One region of the Lysinibacillus sp. ACHW1.5 genome, then DNA from elsewhere that is predicted to be linked to it. Evidence: riboswitches for the same ligand, from Rfam matches in the RefSeq annotation. Region 1 holds a riboswitch; each other region holds the start of a gene.

Evidence for each region. A riboswitch is a leader RNA that binds a small molecule or an ion and turns the genes downstream of it on or off. The one in region 1 is predicted to bind S-adenosylmethionine.
Region 2: it holds a riboswitch for S-adenosylmethionine, as region 1 does, so the genes downstream of both, L6W14_RS18185 (methionine ABC transporter ATP-binding protein) here and L6W14_RS01875 (O-acetylhomoserine aminocarboxypropyltransferase/cysteine synthase family protein) in region 1, are expected to answer to the same signal.
Region 3: it holds a riboswitch for S-adenosylmethionine, as region 1 does, so the genes downstream of both, metA (homoserine O-acetyltransferase MetA) here and L6W14_RS01875 (O-acetylhomoserine aminocarboxypropyltransferase/cysteine synthase family protein) in region 1, are expected to answer to the same signal.
Region 4: it holds a riboswitch for S-adenosylmethionine, as region 1 does, so the genes downstream of both, L6W14_RS21485 (cyclase family protein) here and L6W14_RS01875 (O-acetylhomoserine aminocarboxypropyltransferase/cysteine synthase family protein) in region 1, are expected to answer to the same signal.

What each region holds. Positions count from the first base shown of each region.
Region 1 covers NZ_CP091777.1:391,450-396,074, reverse strand. The annotation lists gene L6W14_RS01885 (homoserine dehydrogenase) at 1-267, opposite strand, end outside; gene L6W14_RS01880 (hypothetical protein) at 731-1,114, opposite strand; gene L6W14_RS01875 (O-acetylhomoserine aminocarboxypropyltransferase/cysteine synthase family protein) at 1,448-2,749, opposite strand; SAM riboswitch class I at 2,866-2,979, opposite strand; gene L6W14_RS01870 (glycerol-3-phosphate acyltransferase) at 3,135-3,767, shown strand; gene L6W14_RS01865 (DASS family sodium-coupled anion symporter) at 3,963-4,625, shown strand, end outside.
Region 2 covers NZ_CP091777.1:3,615,198-3,619,822, reverse strand. The annotation lists gene L6W14_RS18210 (acyl-CoA dehydrogenase family protein) at 1-987, shown strand, start outside; gene L6W14_RS18205 (arsenate reductase family protein) at 1,172-1,528, shown strand; gene gcvH (glycine cleavage system protein GcvH) at 1,610-1,990, shown strand; gene L6W14_RS18195 (toprim domain-containing protein) at 2,082-2,423, shown strand; gene L6W14_RS18190 (thioredoxin family protein) at 2,438-2,749, shown strand; SAM riboswitch class I at 2,806-2,909, shown strand; gene L6W14_RS18185 (methionine ABC transporter ATP-binding protein) at 2,992-4,020, shown strand; gene L6W14_RS18180 (methionine ABC transporter permease) at 4,010-4,625, shown strand, end outside.
Region 3 covers NZ_CP091777.1:2,329,281-2,333,905, forward strand. The annotation lists gene L6W14_RS11490 (Ger(x)C family spore germination protein) at 1-817, shown strand, start outside; gene L6W14_RS11495 (hypothetical protein) at 822-1,055, shown strand; gene L6W14_RS11500 (GerAB/ArcD/ProY family transporter) at 1,087-2,235, shown strand; gene metA (homoserine O-acetyltransferase MetA) at 2,275-3,210, opposite strand; SAM riboswitch class I at 3,334-3,445, opposite strand; gene L6W14_RS11510 (nucleotide excision repair endonuclease) at 3,649-4,020, shown strand; gene L6W14_RS11515 (hypothetical protein) at 4,073-4,459, opposite strand; gene L6W14_RS11520 (TrmB family transcriptional regulator) at 4,482-4,625, opposite strand, start outside.
Region 4 covers NZ_CP091777.1:4,274,809-4,279,433, forward strand. The annotation lists gene L6W14_RS21470 (ABC transporter substrate-binding protein) at 1-180, shown strand, start outside; gene L6W14_RS21475 (helix-turn-helix domain-containing protein) at 646-2,217, shown strand; gene L6W14_RS21480 (YuzC family spore coat inner layer protein) at 2,336-2,740, shown strand; SAM riboswitch class I at 2,822-2,927, shown strand; gene L6W14_RS21485 (cyclase family protein) at 3,019-3,756, shown strand; gene L6W14_RS21490 (DedA family protein) at 3,787-4,383, opposite strand; gene L6W14_RS21495 (Cof-type HAD-IIB family hydrolase) at 4,445-4,625, opposite strand, start outside.

The DNA of each region.
Region 1 (4,625 bases):
TAAATAACTGTATGCAGGTTCTTCGTTCACAATTGCTTCAAACACAACCTGCATACCTGGCTCTGCTAAGACTTCATCCATACTTGTTGTCATTAAATGTGCTGTGCCTGGGACACGTTCACGACTAGCATCTGTCACTAAAATCTTCGCTACCTCTAATTCAATACCTAATTTATTTTTTAGCTCTTCTCGTTTTTCATTTAAAATATGGTAAATCCCCTGACCTACCGTTCCAAATCCTAAAATCGCTGCCTTTATAGTTGCCATTCTTATTATTCCCTCCAACTTACATTCCGCAGTTTCATTAAAGCTAACTCTCTATGGGGTTGTGTCATAACAATTTGACACCCACCGCAGCCTTTAGCCAACAACTCTCTTTGTATGAGTTTCGCTATTTCTATATGTGTTAGGACACATACAAATTCAAATAATTCAAAATTTAACTTAAAGAAAATTGTAACGCAAATACACACTTTGCACAAGAAAAATCTTTCTAGGAAGGACATTTGTTTTCTCTAGATGTGCAAAAGAAATCGGTTTCATTCCCTTTATTATACGTTTTATTAATCAATCTATAAGATTTGAACAAATATTGACTATTTACATTTCAATATATGAATGTCTTTCTTCTATTATATATATGTATGCTCAGACACTCATAACAATCCTTTTAAAGAAAAAACTCATTCCCTGTAGCAGCAGAGAATGAGCTTAAAAATATGAGGGGGTTTTAACTTGCTTTTGAAAGCAATTGATAACGATATTGTGCTAAAGCTTGTTGAACAAGACTAATCTCTTCTTCTGTAAAATTTGGTATTGCATACGTACGTTCCACTAATTGAAATGTACCATACTTCAAGTAAAACTCTGTCGCAGGAAGTGAGATATGGCTCACACCGTACTGTTCATAAGTCTCAAATACTTCCTTAACAGTAAAGTTTTCTTCTGTAAAAACATGTTCTTGAAATGCTGTATGACCAAAAACTTCCTGCCATTTTCTTTCGACTGATGTAAGAAGGTGTTGAATGGATTTATTGTTGACAAATACATGCCCTTCATTTAGCTCATATATTAGATAGGATACAATGTTTTGCGCACTATAGATGTTACCCATTTTAAACACTCCTTTATCATCAGTTTTTGGGAAGAGTAGTCACTGGCTAGGCAACTACCCTTCTATATATTCAAAAGTGGGGGAGCACTTATGAAAACATTTACCTTTTTTAAAAAGAATTTTCGTACCATTAACTTATTTCCTAGTATAGAACATGGATTTAAATAAGTCAACAATACATATATAATTACTTGGTATTATTTTTTATAAGGTTCTGATAATTAACGGGTGCAGTAATAGGTTGATGTAGCAGCGTTTAACGCATTACCAAATGAGGCTAATCGAATGAGAAAATACGTAAACGCCACAACATTCTACCATTTGTTTTAAATTTTAAGCTTCTACTGTTTGTTCAGCTGTTGTTGCCTGTGTAATGGCTTGATCTAAATCAGCAATAATATCCTCTACTGCCTCTAAACCGATGGATAAGCGAATGAGCGACTCGGTTACACCAGCTTGAACTAATTCGTCTGCTGATAGTTGCTGATGAGTAGTGGAAGCTGGATGAATAATTAATGACTTTGCATCACCTACATTTGCTACATGTGAGAATAATTTCACGCTATCAATAAGCTTTCGCCCAGCTTCTCGTCCACCCTTTATGCCAAATGTAAGCACTGAACCGAAGCCATTTCTTAAATATTTTTTTGCTAACCCATGTGTCGGAAAATCTTCTAGGCCATTATAATTTACATACTCCACAGATGGGTGGTTTTGTAAATACTCAGCCACTGCCAATGCATTTTCATTGTGTTTAGGGATACGCAGATGAAGCGTTTCTAACCCTTGCAATAAATTAAAGGCAGCATCAGCACTTAATGTTGGACCAAAATCACGTAATAATTGTACACGTAGCTTTGTAGCAAAGGCAGCAGAAGCTGTATCAATTCCATAACGTAGACCATGGTAAGAGGCATCTGGTTCAGTAAAACCAGGGAATCGACCGCTAGTCCAATCAAACTTACCAGCGTCTACAACAACGCCCCCTAAAGTTGTGCCATGACCTCCTATCCATTTAGTTGCTGAATGAACCACAACATCTGCACCGTATTCAATAGGTGTAGAACCGTAAGGAGAAGCGAACGTGCTGTCAATAATTAATGGTAGACCATTATCATGTGCAATTTTAGCTACTGCTTCAATATCTAAAACCTTTAAGCTTGGATTACCATAAACCTCTGCAAAGACAGCTTTTGTTTTATCAGTAATCGCCGCATTAAAATTCTCTGGGTTTGTTTCATCTACAAAAATCGTTTTAATACCATAGTTTGGTAATGTGTTAGCAAATAAATTATACGTACCACCATATAAAGAACTAGCTGCTACTATCTCATCACCAGCTCCAGCTAGATTTAAAATGGAAAATGCGATAGCTGCTGCACCAGATGAAAGTGCTACTGCTGCTGTTCCACCTTCCAATAAAGCCACACGTTTTTCAAACACATCAACTGTTGGATTGGTAATTCGTGTGTAAATGTTCCCTGCTTCCTCTAAGGCAAAAAGACGTTGCGCATGAGCAGTGTCTTTAAATACAAAAGCAGTTGAGCGATAGACTGGAACTGTGCGAGAACCCGTCACTGGGTCTGGCTCTTGACCACCATGCAACAGCAATGTTTCTGGTTTAAAATTTGTCATTGTGTACCTCCAAATGGTTATTTTTTTACGATGGTACCGGAGATGAGGAGGATTTTTCTGTAGAAAACAAAAACCCTCTTCAGCTAAGAAGAGGGTTGCGGTTGCAAGTTTTCCTCCCCTTATCTGCCAGATCCAAGTAAGAATCTGTAGGAATTAGCACCTTAGTAAGCTCATTGCTTACTGGTTGCCGGGCATCATAGGGCCTATCCCTCCGCCGCTCTTGATAAGAGTATGAGATTCAATTTCCATCGTTGTTACACAGTATAAACATAGAGTTTTTTTCTGTCAACATGTAAATTTTATTTTTTCCGAAACTTCTGTCTGCTCTTATACGTAATATGAACGCATACACTATTTTAGAAAAAATTTTGAGAGGAGTATTTTTATGGTAAAAGCCGTGATCATTTTTCTTATGATTGGCTATTTAATAGGCTGTATTCACGGCTCTAAAGTAGCCCAATTTTTATCGGGGGTTGATTTAAAAAAGGCTGGCCACGGTAATGCTGGTGCCTCTAATGCTACTCTTTCCCTCGGCTGGAAATATGGCGTTTTAGTAGCCCTCATCGATATAGGGAAAGGCGTTGTGGCTATTATAGGTGCACATTTTTATCTAGCGGACGCCATTCATTTAACAGAAGAACAGATTTGGCTGCTTACTTATATTATGGCTGCTGGGGTTATTTTAGGTCATAATTTCCCATTCTACATGGGCTTCAACGGCGGGAAAGGAACGGCCTCCATCATTGGTATTTTACTTGCCGTTGATTGGAAGATTGGTTTATTTGCACTTATTTTATTTGTTATTTTATCCTTTGCAACAAATTATTTAATTGTTGGTGTGCTAGAATTTTATCTCGTGTTTTGTACAGCAACTTATTTATGGATTCCTGGCATTGGTCCAACCATTATAGCTCTTTTTCTTTTTGGCATAGCCATCATCCTGCATCTTGAAAATATTAAACGATTAGTCAATGGCACAGAGCCTAAAGTAACTTCTGCCTTTAAGAAAAAGAAATAATATTTTATGGATATTTTTGTATTTTTTGTGACCATGTATTTTCTCTTTATCTACTCATATTGCTGTAAAAAACACCATTTTCACATAGATTTTTATCTACAATAAAATACATATATTCTTATCTTAATAAAACATTATACAGGCCGATGTTATGGATAATAATCGTCATTTTTATCGTAGAAAGGATGAGGAAATATGTCTTCACCAAAGCAAGCAGCTACAAAACTTAATTTAAAGCCACTATGGATTGGCTTGGCATTCGCGTTACTTATCATTATTACCTTTTTACCTAATAATGGTGATTTACCTATAGCTGGACAACGAGCTTTAGCCATTTTAGCTTTTGCAGTCATCCTTTGGGTTACAGAGGCCGTTTCATATCCTGTAAGCTCGGCCATGATCATTGCACTAGTAACTGTATTACTAGGACTCGCTCCGTCAATGGATGATCCAACTACAGAGCTAGGAACAGCTAGCGCATTAAAATTATCTTTAAGTGGCTTTAGTAATTCTGCCGTTGCTTTAGTAGCAGCAGCTCTTTTTCTAGCGGCAGCAATGCAAATTACTAATCTACATAAACGACTTGCTCTTTGGATTCTTTCACTGGTGGGAACGAAAACAAAAGCTATCGTATTTGGCGCTATTTTAGTCTCTATCGTCCTCGCATTTTTTGTACCCTCTGCTACAGCACGAGCTGGCGCGGTAGTACCGATATTGCTTGGAATGGTTGCAGCGTTTGGTTTACCACGTGATAGTCGGCTTGCTGCCTTGTTAGTTATTACTTCGGTACAAGCCGTTTCCATTTGGAATATCGGTATTAAGACTGCAGCAGCTCAAAATATGGTGGCCTTAAACTTT
Region 2 (4,625 bases), 1.3 Mb from region 1:
TATAAACTAGGCGTGGGCACAATTGGCGGATCGAAACGTGCATTGGAGTTAGCTATTCAGTATACAAACCAACGTCAGCAATTTAAGACAAAGCTTTCTGATTTCAATCTGACAAAAGAGAAATTATCAACGATGGCTTCTCAATTGTATGCTTCAGAATCATTAAACTATCGTACTGTGGGTCTATTTGAGGATCGTTTAAGCCAATTAAGCCTAGAAGAGCAAAAGCAAGGTAAAGTAATTGCAGGAGCGATTGCTGAATATGCCATTGAATGCTCTATTGCTAAAGTATTCGGTTCAGAAACTTTAGACTATATTGCTGATGAAGCTGTCCAACTTCATGGCGGTTATGGCTTTATGGCTGAATATGAGGTAGAGCGTATTTACCGTGATTCTCGAATTAATCGAATTTTTGAAGGTACAAACGAAATTAACCGCATGATTGTACCTGGCACATTTATGAAAAAGGCGCTAAAAGGTGAGCTACCATTATTACAAGTTGCCCAAAATTTACAGCAAGAGCTGCTTATGCTAATGCCAGAAGATATCGGTACAGAGCCGTTAGCACAAGAAAAATATTTAGTGAAAAATGCCAAGAAGATTGCTGTATTAGCTGCAGGATTAGCAGCACAACGCTTTGGTGCAAAGCTTGATCAAGAGCAAGAAGTATTGGTAAACATTGCGAATATAGCTAACCAATTATTTGCAATGGAATCAGCTGTCTTACGTACAGAAAAAGCAATTGCTCGTGACGGTGCTGAAAAAGCACATCAAAAATTGCTATACACACAAATTTTCTGCCAAGAAGCATTCTCAGAAATCGAAAAAGAAGCAAAAGACACAATTCTTGCTTCAGCGGATGGCGATGCAGCCCGTATGACATTATCTGCACTGCGTAAGCTAACACGTAATAATCCATACAATTTAATTGCGAAGAAGCGTGAGGCTTCCGTTAAATTGATTGATGCTGAAAAATATATTGTATAATAGTGCAAATTTAACCTAGCTATCTGCAAAAGATAGCTAGGTTTTTTTATATGAGATGGATAATCGTAAAAGGAGCGGATAAATTTGCACAACTGGTGGATAAACTTACAAAAAAGAGTGAAGTTCACCATTGAAAACAACTATGATGGTATACTACAGAAAAAGACAGAAGAGGAGCATTGTAATGACGATTCAATTTTTCCATTATCCGAAATGTACAACATGTAAAAAGGCACAGAAGTGGTTAAATGAGCATGAGGTTGCCTATGAAGAGGTACATATCGCAGAGCAACCTCCCACTAAAGAAGAATTAACAGCTATTTGGCAAGCTAGTGGACAGCCTTTGAAGAAATTTTTTAATACCTCAGGCATGAAATATCGTGAGCTTGGCTTAAAGGACAAGTTAGCGGAAATGACGGAGGATGAGCAGCTTGAGCTACTTGCTTCAGATGGCATGTTAATGAAACGTCCCATCGTGACAGATGGAAAAAAAGTTACTTTAGGTTTTAAAGAAGTAGATTTTGAGCAAGCTTGGAAATAACCGTATTAAACCTTGTATTTATAGGAGAAGTATGGCACACTGAAAGTGAATATATTACATATTTATGGAGGGGTTTTTTGCATGAGCACACCTAAAGACTTACGATACTCTGAAGAACATGAATGGGTAAAAGTAGAAGATGGAAAAGTACGTATTGGTATTACTCACTTCGCACAATCTGAATTAGGAGATATCGTATTCGTTGAGCTTCCACAAGTTGGCGACGAAATCAAAACAGATGATCCATTCGGTAGCGTAGAATCAGTAAAAACTGTTTCTGAATTATATGCACCAATCTCAGGTACTGTAGTGGAAGTAAATGCAGATTTAGAAGATAGCCCAGAATTCGTTAATGAATCACCATATGAAAAAGCATGGATGATCGTTGTTGAGCCTGCTGACGCATCAGAAGTTGAGAAACTAATGACAGCAGAGCAATACGAAGAAATGATCGCTGAATAAGACAAGCTATAATCGAAAAACGTCGGAAACTACCGGCGTTTTTTGTTATATAATGACTTATAAGTGGGGATCTCTAAATGGAGGTGGCGTAATGTTCGAGGGAAAATGCTTGATAGTAGAAGGACGCTCAGATAAGCTACAAATTGAGCCTATTTTGAATGAGAATGTTACAATACTATGTACGAATGGTACAATTGGTGTGCATCAATTAGAAGAACTACTGGATCCCTATGAGGGCTGTGAGCTATTTACTTTTTTTGATGCAGATACTTCTGGCGATAAGCTACGTGCATTAATGGACAGACATTATCCAGAAGCTGAGCATCTGCGCACAATGCCAACATATAAGGAAGTAGAAACGACACCAAGAAAAGTGCTAGCGATGATTTTACTGCGAGCACATTTTTCAATCCATAATGAATATATTTTGTAAGGTTGCGTGAGTAAATGGAAGAATGGTCAACAGAGCAGTGGGAAGCGGCTAAACAGTCAGGAGAGAAAACTGCATTTTATTTATATACACCGATGTGTGGAACATGTGCAGTGGCATCTAAAATGATGTCCATTATTGAACAATTACTGCCACAGCTACAAATTGGTAAAGCAAATATCAACTTTTTGGAACACATTGCTTATGAGCATCAAATTGAAAGTGTTCCATGTCTACTCATCAGTGATGGCGGAAAAGTGACAGAAAAGATTTATGCTTTTCAATCCGTACCATTTTTATATGAATTGTTAAAAAAATCAATTGACTGAACTTTACTAGCGTGGTAAAGTATCAAATATATTACTAAAACATTAAATATATCGAACTCTTATGAAGAGTGGCGGAGGGAAGTGCCCTATGAAGCCCGGCAACCATCACAATGTGAAAAGGTGCCAAATCACCCAAAGATTTTTCTTTGAAAGATGAGAGAACGGTTTAACGTATTATACGTGACCCCTTCTACTTGTCTGTGAGTGAAGGGGTTTTCTATATGAGAAAAGGAGTATTCGCTATGATCCAGCTTCAAAATATTACAAAGAAATACAAAACAGCAAATGGCGAATTAACGGCAGTCAAAGACGTCAACCTTACTATTAATAAAGGTGAAATTTTTGGCATTATTGGCTATAGTGGTGCTGGTAAAAGTACCATGATTCGTTTATTAAACGGTTTAGAGAAACCGACAGCAGGAACAGTAACGGTGAACAATCAAGAATTTTCATCGATAAAAGGGCAAAAGCTTAGAGCGGCTAGACAAAAGGTAAGTATGATTTTCCAGCATTTCAATTTACTTTGGTCTAGAACAGTTGCCGAAAATATTGCATTCCCTTTAGAAATCGCAGGCTTCCCAAAGGCTCAACGTGAAGCACGTGTGAAGGAATTAATTGCCCTTGTAGGCTTAGAAGGGCGCGATAAGGCATATCCATCCCAGCTTTCTGGTGGACAAAAGCAGCGTGTAGGAATTGCACGTGCATTAGCGAATAATCCAGAGGTTTTACTATGTGATGAGGCGACATCGGCACTCGATCCTGAAACAACGGATGCTATTCTTGATTTACTCGTTGATATAAATGAACGCTTAGGCTTAACTATCGTCCTGATTACCCACGAAATGCATGTCATTCGCAAAATTTGTCATCGTGTAGCAGTGATGGAGGCAGGCGAAATTGTGGAACGTGGTGAGGTATTGCAAGTCTTCCAAGCCCCACAGGCGGCTATTACTAAGAAGTTTGTATCTCAAATTACAGACACTAAGGAAACACAGGATACGGTAGCACAAATTAAAACAAACTATCCAACTGGACAACTTGTCAAACTTATTTTTGTTGGTGAAAAAACAGAACAGCCAGTCATCTCACATCTTGTGAAACAATTTGATGTAGAAGTAAGTATTGTTCACGGAAATATTTCACAAACAAAAAATGGTGCATATGGTACATTGATTGTGCAAATTGATGGCTCTCAGAAAAACGTCACTGAAGCCCTTCGTTATTTAAATACAGTGGAAGTACAGACGGAGGTGATTGAAAATGCTAACTAATCTCTTTCCGAATGTAGACTGGGAAAATATGTGGCAAGCTACGTATGAAACTTTATACATGACAGCTATATCAACGGTTGTGACATTTATTCTTGGGTTAGTCATTGGTATTGTTCTATTTTTAACTAGTCCCAATCAGTTATGGGCAAATAAAATCGTTAACTTTTTAACGGGATCACTCGTTAATATTTTCCGTTCCATTCCATTTATCGTATTAATTATTTTATTAATTCCATTTACGAAGTTGTTACTAGGTACAATTCGTGGTGCCAATGCGGCGTTACCTGCTTTAATTATCGGTGCAGCACCGTTTTATGCTCGTATGGTATTAATTGCGTTACGTGAAATTGATAAAGGTGTCATTGAAGCGGCTCGTTCAATGGGAGCGAAAACTTCTACAATTATTTGGAAAGTATTGGTTCCTGAATCATTACCAGCTTTGATTTCTGGTATCACCGTAACGGCTGTTGCTCTTGTAGGTTATACAGCGATGGCAGGAATTATTGGTGCAGGTGGTCTTGGTAACTTAGCTTTCTTAGACGGCTTCCAGCGAAATCGCCAAGATGTGACATTAATGGCAACTATTTTGATCTTAGTAGTCGTAT
Region 3 (4,625 bases), 1.9 Mb from region 1:
TTTCGACGTCATTATGTCTCACGATGCAACAGCAAAGGATGTATTAAATGTACTAACACCCATTGAAAAAGTTCCTGCTAATAAAATGTTAAATTCCCTTGATGTCTCTGAGAAGGCTTGGGGCTCCACAATAGCTGTTAATATTGATGAATTAGTCAATACCTTAAGCAATAAGCATAAAGGGGCATTAATTTCTGCTATTGAAGTTATTGGGGATAAGAAATTAGGGGTAGATCAAACAAATGTGCAACGTGTTAAAACACCTGTGCTATTACGTTATACAGGTTTAGCAGTCTTTAAAGGCGATAAATATATAGGGCTACTGACTGAGAGCGAAAGCAAAAGTATTAGTTTTCTTAATGACAAAATTCAAAGTACGATAGAAATCATCGCCTGTCCTAATAAAGGGACCTTGTCTACTGAAATCACCCAATCCACTACAAAGGTGAAAGGGTCATTTAAAAACGGGAAACCGAAAATCGATGTCCATATTAATATAGAGCAGAATGTTGGAGAGGTCGAATGTGTTATCGATCTTACCAAAAATAAATCGATTGATTACGTTAATAAAAAAACAGCCCAGGGGATTGATGAACGCATTGAAAAAACTGTAGAGAAAATTCAACAGCAATATGAAGTCGATGTTTTTGGATTTGGGGATGCCCTACATCGGGCAGATCCAAAGCAGTGGAAAAAAATCAAGGATGACTGGACTTCCATTTTTCCAGATTTAGCAGTGGCTGTTCATGTAAAGGTAACAACCCAAGGTTCAGGTACGATGCAAAATTCATTATTAAACAAGCCAAAGGAGGAGTAATGAGATGGTACTAGCCGTAGCTATCTTGATCATCGCGATAATTATTGCGCTTATTTTTATTCCAAAGCTAAAAAAGCAACAGGATAGAAAAGCCATTATTGTATTCTCCTTTTTGCTACTTATTGGAACGGCTTTAAATATGGGGATTGCCCTTAAAATCCATATTCCTAGCCCATTAGATTTGATTACCTTTATCTTCACACCAATTAGGGATTACATTGTGTCATTCACAAAATAGAAAGATGGACTGAGAAACGGAGGGTAGCTTGATGGAAAAAGAGATAATTAGTTCAAGACAGTTTACAATCGTTACCTTTCTCTATTCTATCGGTACAGCGATTTTAATTATCCCTTCGAGTATTACTGGTGCCGCTAAGCAAGATGCTTGGATAGCGGCAAGCATTGGTGTTCTGCTTAGTTTACTGGTACTAAAATTATTTTTAACACTGGCCAATCAAACACCGTCCCTAAACTTTATCGAGGCCAATGAAAAAATACTTGGGCGTTTTTTTGGGAAAATCACAGCAATTTGTTTCCTAATTATGACCTTTCTTTCGGCTGGAGAATTACTCTATTTTATCGGTATTTTCATGAAAACGGAAGTAATGCCAGAGACACCGACATTAGCATTTGCCCTACTGTTCAGCATCCTTATTATGTATGCCGCTTATTTAGGGATTGAGACCTTTGCCCGTTCGGCAGAAATCCTCTTCCCATTGTTTACCTTTATTTTTATTTTTTTCGTCCTTAGTATTACCCCTCAAATTACATTTGAGAATATTCAGCCTCTACTAGAAGCGACCAAAGCATCTATGTTTTATAGTATTGCACGCTTTATGAGTATCTTTTCCTTTCCATTAATTGTATTATTGATGCTCTATCCTACTGGCGTCAATGTACAGCCGTCTGCACAGAAAGGGCTATATATTGGGGCAATTTTTGGCGGAATCGTCTTAGTTACGTTGATTGTCCTATCGATTCTTGTATTAGGTCCTGAAAACACTGCATCAAGGACATTTCCTAGCTATGCCTTAGCACAAAGAATATCTATAGGGAATTTTTTGCAGCGCATAGAAATCATTATGGCATTTATGTGGATTTCGTCTATATATATTCGTACATTTATGTATTTCTATACGACCGTTGTTGGACTTGCACAAATATTGAAGATCAAGGATCATCGTCCACTCATTATACCGATGGGTATAATTGTTATTGGACTTTCTCAAATTGTTCATCCAGATATTGTGCATTCTACTAATTATAATAATGAAATTTGGCCAATCTTTTCCTTTATTTTCACCATTTTATTACCTATACTATTGCTGATTGTGGTAGTTATTCGCAATCGCAAATCCAAGGCTCAAAATAACGAAACACCTCAGCAGGAAACAGAAAATGACAATCAAAAAGTCTAATTTCTTCTAAGCTAGAAAAGAAATTAGACTTTTTATTAATTAAATATGATATTCGATTTCATCTACAAAATCCCATTCATATGGTGTTTCTTGGTAAACATAGTAGTTCAACCAGTTAGAGAATAATAGATGCGTATGGGCACGCCATGTATTCATTGGCACTTGTGTAGGATCGTCATTCGGGAAGTAGTTCACAGGAACGGCGATATCTATGCCCTTCGCCACATCGCGACTGTACTCATCGGCTAGCGTTGTCGCATCATACTCTAGATGGCCCGTAATCATAATATTTTTATTATCTTTTGATTGTACAATAAATACCCCAGCATCCTCTGAATAGGATAATAATCGTAGATCTGGATGATTGCGAACCTCGTCAATCGAAACAGATGTATAGCGTGAATGGGGCGCAGTAAATAAATCACTAAAGCCACGTACCAAATCTACAGTTAAATCTGTAATCACATGGGAATAGACGCCTGAGCATTTAGTAGAAAGCTCAACCTTCCCAATGCCATAATGATGATACAATGCAGCCTGTGCCCCCCAACATATATGTAGCACGGATGTCACATTCTTTTTAGACCAATCCATAATTTCTGAAATTTCCTGCCAATAGTTGACCTCTTCAAAAGCCATTTTTTCTACTGGTGCACCAGTTATAATCATACCATCGTAGCGTCGGTGTCGAATCTGATTGAACGTTGTGTAGAAAAGCTGCAAATGGGATTTACTCACATTTTTAGACTCGTGAGTGGCTGTATTCAAAAAGGTAATATTCACCTGTAATGGTGTATTCCCCAATAAACGTAATAATTGGAGCTCAGTTTTTTCTTTTTCTGGCATTAGATTTAATATTAATATATTTAATGGACGGATTTGCTGTGTTTTCGCACGATCTTCTTCCATGACGAAGATTTTTTCCTCACGTAAATGTTCTCCAGCTGGTAAATTTTTCGGAATATTAATTGGCATCTTGCTTTCCCCTCTCTATAATCACTCTCTTTTAGCAAACCTAACTTGCGTACATTGCAACGAAATTAAAAAATCCTCCTCATTCCATACGAGATAGAATGAGAAGGATTTTTTTCACGTCCACTCTTATCTCTCAAAGGAAAAAATCCTTTGCTGGAATTAGCACCTTTCTAACAATTGTTAGAGGTTGCTGAAGCGTCATCGGGCCAAATCCCTCAGCTTCTCTTGATAAGATTATTTAATTATCTTGAATTGTAACACGAACTAGTTAGAATATCAATAATTCATCGAATATTTTGTGATTCATGTGCATGTTCCTTGCTCATTTGATGTACACTAAGCTTGCTATCTGTGGTGTTTCTACATTTAAAATTTATGGTAAACATGCCGTAATTATGTTACCATATACTTTTAGTAAGAGAGAGGAACGTGAATAGTTTGATTAAAATTGAATTTCCAAAACCAGATCTAGTAATCCGTCAACGTGAACAAGATTTAAAACCAGGTGATGTGCCAATCACACCTTACTTCGGTTTTATTGACTTCCATAAAATCACACGTGATAAAGGTGGCATTTTCTTATTCTATAATGACAAGAATGAGCTATTGTTTGTTGGGAAAGCACGTAAAATTCGTCAACGTATTAAAAAACATTTCGAGGATAATGTATCTCCGATGAAAAACCATCGTGATGAAGTGTTCAAAATTGAAGTCTATGAAGTAGAAGATCCAATGGAACGTGAAATTTACGAAACATATGCGATTAATACTTTCCGCTCTAAATATAACGTAGACAAAGTCTTTTATTAGATATCACGTAAAGAAACCGAAATCTCATCTAAAGGGATTTCGTTTTCTTTTATCACATAATGGTCATACGATCAATGGGCGTACTCTGACCGTTTATTCGCAACTCAATGGTATCCAGCTCAGGATTCTTGACGGTGACTTTAAAAACATAGGGTTGAGCCTCTTTCCTTTGCTCGCTGCCTTCCTCTAACTGGATAATAAGCCTATTTCCCTCAGCTGTAATACTTGCCAATACATTCCCTTTTGAATAATAAACAAGGTAATATGGAGCATCCTTTTCATGCAATAGTTGTATTCTGTCATTAGAAACGATATTTTTTTGGACATTATCTGGGACAACCGTTAGCTCATTAATCGTTGGTGGATCGGTAGGTGGTGTAGCATTACAGGCTCCTAGCATTAGTAGGCTTATTAAACCTAGCAACACGAATTTTTTCAAGTAACTCCCCTTCCTTATACGACTATTCTAAGAAAAAAGCTTTACGCTCCTTAGCAATCCAATCTTCTAACTCCTGATCATCACGTTTTACTAACCGATTGATGAGCACATCATGCCATATATAATCCTCTAACAAATAAATATGAACCGGATCATTGGTGATAAA
Region 4 (4,625 bases), 670 kb from region 1:
ACATGGGAGTCTAAAGAAAACCAAGAAGCCATTAAATGGTTAGATAGTACACTATGGAAAACACTCCCTGCTGTAAAAAATGGGCATGTCTATATTGCTGATCGCACATATTGGCAATCTGGCGCAATTACAGCCAACTTGCTAAAGTATGATGATTTAGAGAAATGGTTCGTCAAATAATTTTCCAAAGAAAGCTCTTAATGAGGGCTTTCTTTGGCTTAGTGTTAAAAAACAAAATAATCAATAGCACTTTTGTGAAGGAGAAAATGGATAGGTGTTGTCACTCATCACTTCTTCACATTGAAATAAGTGCCTATCCTCTCTTTAATAGACTTTTTTGTTCCCTACTGCTAGTACGAAAGAAGAAAAGACACGTTAGCAGCATGGTTGATTGGAGTGGAGCCAGCGTCACTCCTAGGGGATTTAGCGTCACAGGTGAGACCCTGGAGCGAACGCAAGTGAGTGAAGCGGCTCATCAGACGCCACCTGAAAAGGACGCTGGCGGAGGGGAAATCAACCCCTTGCCTTGCTAAAGGGGCTTTTTCTACTAGTCACATGATCTTTTTTCAACAACATGAAAGGAAGCTCTTAATGAGGGCTTTCTTTGTGTTGTTCTGCCAATTCAAAAAAAGGGGTGAATTATCAATGGGTAACTTAACACATGTTTATACGTTACAAAATATCTCTTATTCAATTCAATCATCAAAAAAGTTATTGATTAGTAGTGACTTCTATACACTTTTCATCGTAATGAATGGTAGCGGAAAGCTAGAAATAGATCATGACATCATTCATTTTAGTGAAGAAAAGTACATATTGATTCCGCCAAATAACACGGTTAGTATCCATATTCAAAGTGAGCACCTTTGTTTTTATCAATTACAATTCAACATTGTCAATCTCAGCAATAGTCAGAATTCATATAGTCATTTTACAAGTATCAGCGAACGACATCTTCTCCCCTTTTCACAATGTCATAGACTGCTAGAAGTCATCTATCAGAACAGGTTAGCGGAGGATGAACACACGATTTTTGAACAGCATGTACACTTTCAAGAGCTGATGTTATTACTCCTACATCCAACCATACCCAAGCAGATGCAAAAAAATGATCGACAATCTGTTGAGCAGTCCATTAACCATTTACATAAACATTTTGAAAAAGAGTGGACGGTTGAGCAGCTAGCACAGCTAGCTGACGTACCAAGATGGAATTATACGCGCATTTTTAAAGATATTACGGGACAAATTCCTCTTCACTATTTAACTAAACTTCGTATTGAAAAAGCTAAGCATTTATTAATGACAACAAATGATCGAGTATTTGAAATTAGCCAGTCTGTCGGATTTAATAATGAGTATTATTTCAATCGTCGCTTTAAGGAACATGTCGGCATCTCTCCAGGACAATATCGAAGAAATCAAAGCAGCCATCTACGTGTATTTGCACCATTCTTAGAAGATTTCTTTGTTGCGCTTGGGATTACGCCAATTGCTCAATTCAGTCATTCAAAATGGGGAAAACAAGACTATTTAGGTCTACAGAAAGTGCCAGATATTGATGTACAAAATAGAGAAATGGATCGACTCCTTTACTATAAGCCAACTTTAATTATGTTAGATTCTGGTGTAGAGCGTTGGGAATCCTTTCAGCACTTAGATGAAGTAGGACCCGTCTGTCATCTTTCACACCCTGGAGAGAATTGGCAATCTACGTTATTTAAGATTGCAGATCTAACAGGAAAAACCTCCTTGATACAAGACGTAATCCTACAATATGAAGATAAAGTACAACAAGCAAAAGGAATTCTTAGCAAATCAGTTTATGGGCAAAGTGTGGCATTTCTCCGTATTTCAGCCATTAGCATTACTCTATACGCGGGTCCTGAATGTGGCTATACGGGCCCCATTTTATATCGTGACTTAGGTTTAATGCCACATTCACTAGTATGGGGTATTCCGCACAATCAACGTAAAGCACAACTGACATTTGATCAATTGTTGCAATTAGATGCGGATCATTTATTTATTACATTTGATAAGCAACATTCCATTTATGAAAATGAGGAACGTGCTATTTTAAAAACTCCTACTTGGAAAAATCTAGCTGCCGTTAAAAGCAGCTGTGTCTATGAAGTAGACTTTTTAACATGGATGAATTATGGCATTTTATCACATAGTAAAAAAATTGATGATGTCTTGAATGTACTTGGCTAAAAAAAAGCTTACTTTAGCTTCCTTTTTAAATGGTGAGGAGGACAAACATTGCACCGCAAAATAACACCGAATGTAGTTTGGCTACATAAGATAGGATATCAGTTATAGGATAGGAGGAATGACCTTGTATTACAATCCTTATCCGTATTTTGTGCATCCCTATCATTATCCAACATCGCCTATCGCTAATCATTTTGCCATTAGACCCTTTTCGCAACATTTAGCAATGCCGACCAATAATCCTTTTCCACCTGTCGATACACACAAATTAAAAGCTTCAGCAACACGGATAAAGGCGATGATGCAGCAAGCCCAATTACTTACGGATAAAATAGATAGCTCCCAACAATTCGCACATGATTTAATGAATGCTGCTCAACTTTCAAATAAAACAGAGGTTGAAAAATTAATCACATCAACAGGCATTACGATGAAATTTGAAACGAACTATACACCAGACAGTTTTAGAATACGTCTGATTGATAATGATTGTTGTGGAGTCACCTTGAATTTGAATTGGTGAAAATTCCTAGTGAACTTGTAAACTATAAAAAACTATGCTAAAGTGTTTGTATTGTTATTTCTGAAAATTCTTATATTACTTTTCTTATCAAGAGAGACGGAGGGATTGGCCCGAGGAAGTCTCAGCAACCAGCTAACAGTATGGTGCTAATTCCAATTGGCAAAATGATCAGCCTTGAAGATGAGAAGAAGAACTACCGTTGTTTCAAGCAGGAGTCCTCTTCTATTAGGGGACTCCTTTTTATTTACCACTATTTTTTACAGAAAGCAGGGAAATCGATGTCTAATGAACTTTTGCAAGCATTGCAATTACTAAAATCGAAACAGTGGGTTGATTTAACACATACATTCGGCCCTAATTCTCCACATTTTTTTATGTTTGAGGACGCTAAATTTGAAACGTTATTTTCTCATAAGGATGGTTTCTTCGCTCAACAATTCACGTTCCCTGGTCAATATGGCACACATATCGACCCACCCATTCATTTTGTGCGAGATACTCGCTACTTAGAAGAATTAGAACTAAAAGAGCTTGTTCTCCCCCTTGTTGTTATTGATAAATCACAGGAGGCTGCGAGCAACCATGATTTTTCATTAAGTGTTCAAGATATTCTTGATTTTGAGGACAAGCATGGAGAAATTGAAGCAGGAACATTTGTAGCATTACGTACAGATTGGAGTAAGCGCTGGCCAGATAAAGAGGCTTTCAGTAATAAGGATGCAGATGGACATAACCATATCCCTGGCTGGGGTTTAGAAGCTTTACAGTTTTTACTACAAGAACGCAAGGTAAGCGCAATTGGTCATGAAACATTCGATACGGACTCTGCTGCTGATTTTCGTAAAAATGGCAAGCTAGATGGCGAATATTTTGTGCTTGACCAAGACACCTATCAAATTGAGCTAATGGCTAATTTGGACAAGCTACCTGCGAAAGGCGCTATCATCTTCAATATCGTACCTAAGCCAGAAAAAGCATCTGGCTTCCCTGTGCGATCTTTTGCTATTTTGCCATAACATAAAAGTCGGTATAGCGTATACCGACTTTTATTTTTGTCCATTTCTTTTTTTAAATAAAAAATAAACAATGAGCATCCCTATAATAAATAAAAGAATAAGATAGATACTGTAATGGGTTAAATAGTATCCAACAAATCGCCATTTCTCTCCAAGCATCTTTCCTAATGATATAAATGTGAACGTCCAAATAAATGCCCCTGTATAGGCAAAAAGAGCAAACTTTCTATAAGGATAATTATTAATAGCCGCAATATAAGCTGTCAAATGGCGTACCCCTGGAATAAAATAGCCAATTAATAATAGGGTAGGTCCTATTTTTGTAAACATCTTTTTCGTAAAGTCAATTTTTTGCTCGGTAATATGAATTTTAGGGCCATATTTCTGCAATAACGGTAAGCCAAAACGATAACCAATATAGTAGCTTAAGGTAATGCCTCCAATCGCACCAATCATTGCACTGACTAAAGCAGGAATGTGTTCAAGACTTTCTCGGTAAACACTATAGCCTACATAAGTCAGAAACACCTCATCAGGAAGTGGCACCCCAACAATACCTCCAATTAGAATCACGATAATCCCAAAATATCCGTAATGTTCAATTAGAGACTGCACGTGATGTGCCATAAATCATCCCACCTAAAATTTATTAAAATCTACCTGCTATATATAGTGTAGCCTCAGCGCTCTAAATGACTTGAAGCTGACGTAAAGCAAAATTGATACCGCCATCCGTAGATTTCTTTGTAACAAAATTGGCAGCACTTTTTAGAGCTTTACTGCCATTTCCCATGGCAATTCCTACTCCTACATACTCCAACATATCAATATCATTATCCCCATCCCCAAAGGCAATCGCATTCTCAGGG